Linked DNA regions of Phenylobacterium zucineum HLK1. The protein of the gene in region 2 interacts with the protein of the main gene of each other region in a pairwise test. Links are inferred from orthologs where the notes say so. Each region holds a gene or a part of one and is shown on either strand. Other genes may lie near its edges.

Region 1 (3,805 bases), 2.2 Mb from region 2 along the record:
GCCGCCACTCACGGGGTGATGGACGCCGACTCCAAGGTGATCTCCAACATGGGCTCGGCGATCTTCCAGATCCTGCTGCTGGACCTGGTGTTCTCGGTGGACTCGATCCTGACCGCCGTCGGCATGACCGACCACCTGCCGATCATGGTCACCGCGGTCGTGGTCGCCGTGGGCGTGATGCTGCTGGCCGCCGACCCGCTGGCGAACTTCATCAACAAGAACCCGACCGTGGTCATGCTGGCCCTGGGCTTCCTGCTGATGATTGGCGCCGTGCTGATCGCCGACGGCTTCGGCTTCCACGTGCCCAAGGGCTACATCTACGCGGCCATGGCCTTCTCGGCGGGCGTGGAGGCGCTGAATATGCTGGCCCGCAAGGCGGTGGCGCGGAAAGGCGCCGACGCCGAAGCCAGGCACTAGCCGCTACAGGAAGCTGTACGGGTCGATGTCGATGGCCACCCGGATCTGTCCGGGGGGCCGGACCCGGGCCCGCCAGGCCGCCATGTAGGCCGACAGGTCCACGCCGCGGTCGGCGCGCACCAGGAACCGCTTGCGCCGTCGCCCCCGCACCAGCCCGAGCGGGGCGTCCGCGGGGCCGTAGACCTCGACCCCCGGCGTGTTGGGCGCCGCCTGGGCCATGGCCTGGGTGAAGGCGTCGAGCTGGGCGGCGTCGGGACCCGATGCGATCACCGCGGCCAGCCGGCCGAACGGCGGCAGGCCGGCCGCCTCGCGCTCGGCCATCTCGGCCTCCACGAAGGCGTCCCGATCCTGGGCCTTCAGCGCCTGCATCACCGGATGCTCGGGCGCGTAGGTCTGCAGCAGGGCGCGGCCCGGACGGTCCTTGCGGCCCGCGCGCCCCGTGGCCTGGGCCAGCAGCTGGTAGGTCCGCTCGGCGGCCCGCAGGTCGCCGCCGCGCAGGCCCAGGTCCGCGTCCACCACGCCGACGAGGGTCAGCTTCGGGAAGTTGTGCCCCTTGGCCGCCGCCTGGGTGGCCACGAGGATGTCGATGTCGCCGGCCGCCATCGCCTCGACCAGGCGCCGCGCCTCGCGGGCGTCGAACACCGTGTCCGACGAGAAGACGGCGATCCTCGCCTGCGGGAAGAGCTGCCGCGCCTCCTCCTCGACCCGCTCCACGCCGGGACCGATGGAGACCAGGCTGTCCTTCGCCCCGCAGTGGGGGCAGGCCGACGGCTTCGGCATCGAGAAGCCGGTCAGGTGGCAGACCAGCCGGCCCGAGTAGCGGTGCTCCACCAGCCAGCTGTCGGTGTCGGGCGCCGTCATGCGCTCGCCGCAGGCGCGGCACAGCACCAGGGGCGCATAACCCCGGCGGTTCAGGAACAGCAGCGTCTGCTCGCCGCGTCCGTAGGTCTCGGCCATGGCGGCGACCAGCGGCGGCGAGAGCCAGCGGCCGTGCTCGGGCGGCGTGGCCTTCAGGTCGATCAGCTCGATGTCCGGCAGCCGGGCGGTCCCGTGCCGGGCTGAGAGCCGCAGCCAGCGGTAGCGGCCCGCCTCGGCGTTGCGCAGGGTCTCCAGCGACGGCGTCGCCGAAGCCAGCACCACCGCCGCCCCCTCGATCTTGCCGCGGGCCACGGCGAGGTCCCGGCCCTGGTAGATGAAGCCGTCCTCCTGCTTGAACGAGCTGTCGTGCTCCTCGTCGACGACGATCAGCCGCAGCTTGCGGAACGGCAGGAACAGGGCCGAGCGGGCGCCCACGACGATGCGGCAGGTTCCGGAGGCGACCGCCTCCCAGACCCGCCGGCGGGCCGGTGGCGCGACGTCCGAGTGCCACTCGCCGGGACGGGCGCCGAAGCGGTGCGTCACCCGGGCGATCACCGCCTGGGTCAGGGCGATCTCGGGCAGCAGGATCAGGACCTGGGCCTCGGGGTCCGCCGCCAGGGCCGCGGCGGCGGCCTCGAGGTAGACCTCGGTCTTGCCCGAGCCGGTCACCCCGTCCAGCAGGGCGACGGAGAACCCGCCCGCCCGGACCATGTCCGCTAGGGCTCCGGCCGAGGCGGCCTGGCTCGCGTTGAGCTCCGAGCCCTTGCGCGCCAGGTCCGGCGGATCGAAGGCGGCGTCCTCTGTCACCAGCCGCTCGGCGAGGCACCCCTCGTCCAGCAGACCCTTCACGACCCCCGCCGAGACGCCGGCGGCCCGCGCCAGGTCGGCCGCGGTCATGGGACCCGTCGCCGCCTCCAGCACCTTCGTCCGGGCCGGGGTCGTGCGGCCCGGCGCGCGGCCGGTGGCCTCCAGCATCCGCACGGGCTTCGGCTTGGGCGCGCGGGCGCCCCGCAGCGCGATCGCCAGCGGCTGGCCGGGCGCGTCGACGGAATAGCGCGCGGCCCACTGGACGAACTCCAGGGCCCCGGGCGGCAGGGGCGGCTCGTCCAGGCGCTCGGCCACCTGCTTCAGCGGCCGGTTGCCCCCATGGCCGTCGCGGATCGCGGCCACCACGCCGCGCATCAGCCGCGGGCCCAGCGGCACGGCCACCTGATCGCCGGGCGCGAGCGCCATCCCCTCCGGCGCCTCGTAGTCGAAGGCCTCGGGCAGGGGCATGGGTATGAGGACGGAGGCGATGCGGCTCATCGGGGGTTCGCTCCGCCCCTCTTGGCGGCTACAAGCGGGCCGAACAAGCTCAAGGCGCCAAGTATGCAGCTCTTCCTCGACACCACCGACGTCGCCGTCCTGAAGGACCTCGCCGCCACCGGCCTGGTGGACGGCGTCACCACCAATCCGTCGCTGATCGCCAAGTCCGGCCGGAACATGCTGGAGGTGATCGCCGAGATTTGCGGCATCGTCGAGGGGCCCGTCAGCGCCGAGGTCGCCGGGACCGACGTCCACACCATGCTGGCCGAGGGCCGCAAGCTGGCCGGCGTCGCCCCCAACGTCGTGGTGAAGGTGCCGCTGACCCGGGAGGGCCTGATCGCCACGTCCGAGTTCTGCGCCGAGGGCATCCAGACCAACGTGACGCTCTGCTTCTCGGCGGCCCAGGCGCTGCTCGCCGCCAAGGCGGGCGCCACCTACATCAGCCCGTTCATCGGCCGCCTCGACGACCACGGCGCCGAGGGCATGGACCTGATCAGCGAGATCCGGGCGATCTACGACAACTACGACTTCGACACCGAGATCCTCGCCGCCTCGATCCGCACGTCCGCCCACGTGAAGGAAGCGGCCCTCGCCGGCGCCGACTGCGCCACCATCCCGCCCGACGTGTTCCAGGCCCTCTTCAAGCACCCGTTAACCGAAAAGGGGCTTCAACAATTCCTCGCCGACTGGGCCAAGACGGGCCAGTCGATCCTGTAGGAAAGGCGTAGCGGAATGGACGGATCCCAGGGTGAGCTGACGGCCCAAGCGCTCTCGCCCGACGAGGTCCGCCGGTTCCTGTCCGACAATCCCGAGTTCCTGCGCGAGGACGACGGCCTGCTGGCCGAGCTCGGCCTGAAGGTCGCCGCCGGCAACGTCGTCGACTTCGGCCCCGCCGCGCTCGCCCGCGTCCACGCCGCGCACCAGCGCGAGGCCGAGATGCGCCAGCTGCTGGAGGAGACCGCGCGGGCCAATTTCTCGGCCCAGGCCCAGACCCACGGCGCCGTCGTGGACCTGCTGGACTCGCGCAACCATTCCGACCTCGCCCGGCGCGTGGACGAGCTGGCGCGCACCCGCTTCGGCCTCGCCGCCGGCTTGATCGCCCTGGAGGTCGAGGGCGCCCCGCCCGCCGGCTGGCGGCATCTGGTGGATGGTCAGGTGGACATGATCCTGGGCGGGCCGCAGCGCCTGGCGCGCATGGGCTTCGCCCCTACGGCCCTGGGCCTGT
Region 2 (4,569 bases):
ATCGCCGAGGCGAACGCGAACTAGGGGCTCAGACCAGCAGGTCCAGGAACACCAGCGCCAGCACGGTGGGCGCGACGAAGCGGACCAGCAGCAGCCAGGCCGCGTGCACGCGCGGCGAGCCGAAGTCGGCCGCGGTGAGCGAACGGCCGGCGACCCAGCCGGCGAAGACGGCGAAGCCCAGCCCGCCCAGGGGCAACGCCAGGTCGCCGGTCACATGGGCGATGAAGTCGAACACCGTCTGGCCGAAGAGCCGCACGTCCGACCACAGGTTGAACGAGAACACCGAGGCCAGGCCCAGCGCCCACGCTCCGGCGGCCAGGCGCAGGGTCCAGACCCGCCGACGCTCGCCCGCGCCGCCCAGGGCGGCGGCCAGAGGCTCGATCAGCGCCACCGCTGACGTCAGCGCCGCCACGACGATCAGCAGGAAGAAGAGCGCCCCGACCACCGCGCCGCCGGGCATGGCCGCGAACGCCACCGGCAGGGTCACGAAGATCAGGCCCGGCCCCGCCGCCGGATCGAGGCCGAAGCCGAACACCAGCGGGAAGATCGCCAGCCCCGCCAGCAGGGCGCAGACGGTGTCGGCCGCCGCCACCCAGACCGCCGCCCGGGGTATCGAGACCGACTTCGGTACATAGGCGCCGTAGACCATCATCGCCCCCAGCCCCAGCGACAGGGTGAAGAACGCGTGCCCCGCCGCCGCCATGGCGACCTCCGGGGTGAGCGCCGAGACGTCGGGCCGGAACAGGAACTCCACGGCGCGGGCGAAATCCCCCACCCCGCCGGCGTAGACCGCCAGCACGACCAGCAGCGCCGTCAGGAGCGGCATCAGCCAGCGCACGGCCCGCTCGATGCCGCCCTTCACGCCGCGCGCAACGATGGCGACGACGGCGCCCATCACCAGGGTGTGCCAGGCGATCATCTGGGCCGGGTCGGCGAGCAGGGCGTCGAACGTCCGGGTGCTGGCCTGGGGCGTCAGGGCCGAGAGCCCGCCCACCGCCGCCTTGGCCGCATAGGCGAGCGCCCAACCCGCGACCACGCTGTAGAAGCTGAGGACGCCCAGGGCCGTCAGCGCGACGAACCAGCCCAGGCCGTTCCACAGCCGCCCTCCCCGGGCGCCGGCCGCCATCCGACCGAGGGCCTGCACGATGCTGGGCCCGCCATGCCGGCCGAGCAGCAGCTCGGCGATCAGCACCGGGACGCCGACGAGGGCCACGAATCCGAGGTAGGTCAGCACGAAGGCCCCGCCGCCGCTGACCCCGGCCATGTAGGGGAACTTCCAGATGTTCCCGAGGCCCACGGCCGAGCCCACCGCCGCGGCGATGAAGGCGGCCCGCGAGGACCACTCGGGCGCGGCGTCGGCCGCACCGGTTTGCGTCCGCGCGCCCGAGGCGGCGGAGTCTGCGATCGTCATTGTCGTCAACCTTCAGAGAGTGAGGCGTTCAGCCGCTCGGAGAGGCTTGGTCATCCGGAGGCCGGGGAACGGCACGCCGCCCATGTTGAAGCTCATGTCGCCGAGGGCGGCGTAACCACGGGCCGCGTAGAAGGGCTCCGAGCCGCGCATCGCGTGCAGGTCCGCCCGGTCGGCGCCGAAGGCCCGGGCGTCCTCCTCCACGCGGTCCAGCAGGCGCGCAGCCAGCCCGCGGCGGGTCCAGCCGGAGCGCACATAGACAGACCGCACCTCGACCGCGCGCGGGTCGACCGGCGCTGCGATATGGTCGGCCAGCGCCCCGGCGGGATGCCAGCCGGCGCAGGCCACGACGAGGCCGCGGTCCGTCAGCACCCAGATGTTGGCCCGCTCTATGTGCGCGCGGAGGGCGCCGGCGGTGCAGCGCAGGAAGGCCGCCACCTGGGCGCGGCTGTAATGCGCCGCGGCCACGCCGGTGATTGAATTCCGTTGAAGGTCTTCGAGCGCGTCGCCGTCGCCGGCGACCGCCCTTCGGAGGTCCAGTTCGTTCATCTTCAGGCTCGAAGCGGTTCGCGCCCTCTGGCGCGGGCCGCCTCATTGCCTCCGAGACCGGCGTTTTTCGAACGAATAGACTTGAAATCGCAGTTCAATAGAATTGAACCATGTTCGATCAGGATCTGTTGCGCACCTTCGTGACCATCGTCGATGCGGGGAGCTTCGCGGCCGCCGCGGACGCCGTCGGTCGCACGCCCTCGGCCGTGAGCATGCAGATCAAGCGGCTGGAGGAGCAGGCGGGCCGCCGCCTGCTGGTGCGCGGCGCCCAGGGCGTCCGGCTGACGGGCGACGGAGAGATGCTGCTCGTCCACGCGCGCGAGATCCTGCGGGCGCACGAGATCGCCTTCGACGCCATGATGAACGAGCGGTCCGCCCGCTCCCTGACCCTGGGCCTGCCCGACACCTACGTGGCGACCCTGCTCACGGAAGTGCTGGACGAGCTGGTCGCCGGCTTTCCCGACACCAATCTGCGGGTGGTGGTCGACGGCTCCGGCGCGCTGATGCGCCGGCTCGAGGAGGCCGCCCTCGATCTGGCGCTGGTGACCGAATACCAGCTGGGCGGCGACGAGCGGGGCGAGCTCGTGCACCTCGAGCGGGGCCTGTGGGCCTGCGCCGAGGATTGCCCGGCCCTGGCCCTCACGCCTCTCCCGGTCGCGCTCATGTTCGAAGGCAGCGTCTTCCGGCGCCTCGCGCAGGAGATGCTGCGGGCGGTCGCCCGCCCCTACCGCATCGCCGTGACCTCCAACGCCGAGACCGTGATCCGGGCCGCGGTGGCGTCGGGCGCCGTGGTCGCGCCCCTGCCGGAGTCGCGGATGGCGGGCCTGCGCGAACTCACGCCCGAGGAGGGCTTTCCCCGGTTCCCGCCCCTCAAGGTGCGCCTCCGCACAGGCCGCCGTCGGCTGCCGCCCGCCGGGGAATGGCTCGCCCAGCGCCTGATCGCCCGGGCCGCGGCCGTGGACGCCGCCACGAAGGCGCCCGCCGCCCCCGCGCCATCCGAATTCTCGCCCTAGAACGGGATCTCGTCGTCGAGGTCGGCCGAGAAGTCCTCGCGCGGGCCTGAGCTCTGGGCGCGGGGGCCCGAGGAGAAGCCGCCGCCATAGCCGCCTTCGTCACGGTCGGCCGCACCGCCGCCCTCGCCGCGGCCGCCGAGCATGGTGAGCTCGCCGCGGAACTTCTGCAGCACGATCTCGGTGGAGTACTTCTCCTGGCCCGACTGGTCGGTCCACTTCCGGGTCTGCAGCGATCCCTCGATGTAGACCGTGGAGCCCTTGCGCAGGTAGTTCTCGGCCACCTTCACGAGGTTCTCGTTGAAGATCACCACCCGGTGCCACTCGGTCTTTTCCTTGCGTTCGCCGGTGCTGCGGTCGCGCCAGGTCTCGGACGTGGCGATGCGCAGGTTGGCGACCCGGTCGCCGGAGTTAAGGCTGCGGATCTCGGGATCCGCCCCGAGATTGCCCACCAGAATGACCTTGTTGACGCTGCCCGCCATGTCGATGTCCTGAGTTTCCGTAGGTGCGGGCTTGCTGCCCGGCGCGAAGCTAGCGCGCCGTTAACGGAACATCAAACAATATGTTCCGCATCTGTTCCGGTCCAGGAGGACCTGTCCACAGCTATTGCTGCGGCATGGCGCCCGGGATCGCGAGCCGGCCGTCGCCGGTCCGCACCAGCGCGGTGTAGCGGGGCCCCTCGAGCGAGGTCGAGGTGTGGATGCCGTAGGGGTCGATGAAGAGGAAGTTCGACTGGTAGGCGCCCACCAGCTCGCGCTGCGAGCCGCCCAGCGTCAGGAACTTCACCCGCATGGCCTCGAGGTTGGCCGCGCAGACCTCCAGGCTTGGGGCGTCCACGAGCTTGTTGTACTTCAGCGTCCCGTCCTTCTGGAACACGACGTGGTAGCAGACGCCGGTGTCCCCGGGCGGCTTGGTGCGCTTGGCGCAGCCCGAAAGGGCCAGGGCGGCGACGGCGACCAGGAGGAGTGGCTTGGCGTACATGCGTAAGAGCCTACCAGCCGGCGGGCGGGCCGTCACCCGGCGGGCGGGAGGCTGCAGCCCGCGCCCTGGTTCACCAGCGTGCGGAAGCTCTGATTGTCGGACGAGATCTCCACCCGCCCCGTGACGAGGCGAAGGGTCTGCTGGCCCCAGCGGCCGTAGGTCGCCTGACCGGGACGCTCGCAGCGGCCGGCGAACAGCGCCTGCACGCACGCGTCGAGCCCCATCTCGGACGGCAGCCGCCGCCATTGGCCGCCGCTGTGCCGCCAGCAAGCCGCCAGCGGGCCGGCGGGCGTGGCCGGCGGCGGGGCCGCTTCGGCGGCGCTGGGCGCGGCCTCGGCCTCCTCGGGCGGCGGCAGCGGCGTGAGCACCAGGCCCGCCTCCTGCGAGGCGGCGAGCGCGCCGGTCTCGTCGATCCCCACGTCGAGCGCCCCGGTGGCGACGCCGTTGCGCTGCGCGCATTCGGTCAGGGTGAACTCGCCGACGAACTGACCGGCCACGAAGCAGCGGAGCGGCTTGGCGGGGTCGATGCGCCCGTCGTCAGGGCCGCTCTCGATGACGAGACCGCCTTGCGAGGCGGGAGGCGGCGGGGTCCTCTCCCCTCGCCCGCTCGAGACCAGCAAC

What was found. The genes of interacting proteins can lie anywhere in the genome.
Region 1: the proteins of ssb (region 2) and PHZ_RS18435 interact in binary tests that used the Escherichia coli proteins (3 or more experiments, as listed by UniProt). The link is inferred for Phenylobacterium zucineum HLK1 from one-to-one orthologs.

What each region holds. Positions count from the first base shown.
Region 1 is NC_011144.1:3,774,160-3,777,964, forward strand. The notes cover bases 1-2,952. They hold PHZ_RS18435 (primosomal protein N'), read right to left. Parts: upstream 2,581-2,952; coding sequence 421-2,580; downstream 1-420. Other genes in these bases: PHZ_RS18430 (TerC family protein), read left to right, coding at 1-417; fsa (fructose-6-phosphate aldolase), read left to right, coding at 2,644-2,952. Also shown: more of fsa, read left to right, coding at 2,953-3,297; PHZ_RS18445 (DUF484 family protein), read left to right, coding at 3,313-3,805.
Region 2 is NC_011144.1:1,572,806-1,577,374, reverse strand. What follows is about bases 1,709-4,569. They hold ssb (single-stranded DNA-binding protein), read right to left. Parts: upstream 3,450-4,569; coding sequence 2,967-3,449; downstream 1,709-2,966. Other genes in these bases: PHZ_RS07635 (hypothetical protein), read right to left, coding at 3,981-4,569; PHZ_RS07640 (hypothetical protein), read right to left, coding at 3,571-3,948; PHZ_RS07650 (LysR family transcriptional regulator), read left to right, coding at 2,068-2,970; PHZ_RS21595 (GNAT family N-acetyltransferase), read right to left, coding at 1,709-1,957. In the rest of the region: PHZ_RS07665 (DUF3617 domain-containing protein), read left to right, coding at 1-24; PHZ_RS07660 (sodium-dependent transporter), read right to left, coding at 29-1,411; more of PHZ_RS21595, read right to left, coding at 1,424-1,708. UniProt on the Escherichia coli protein: Plays an important role in DNA replication, recombination and repair. Binds to ssDNA and to an array of partner proteins to recruit them to their sites of action during DNA metabolism. Acts as a sliding platform that migrates on DNA via reptation.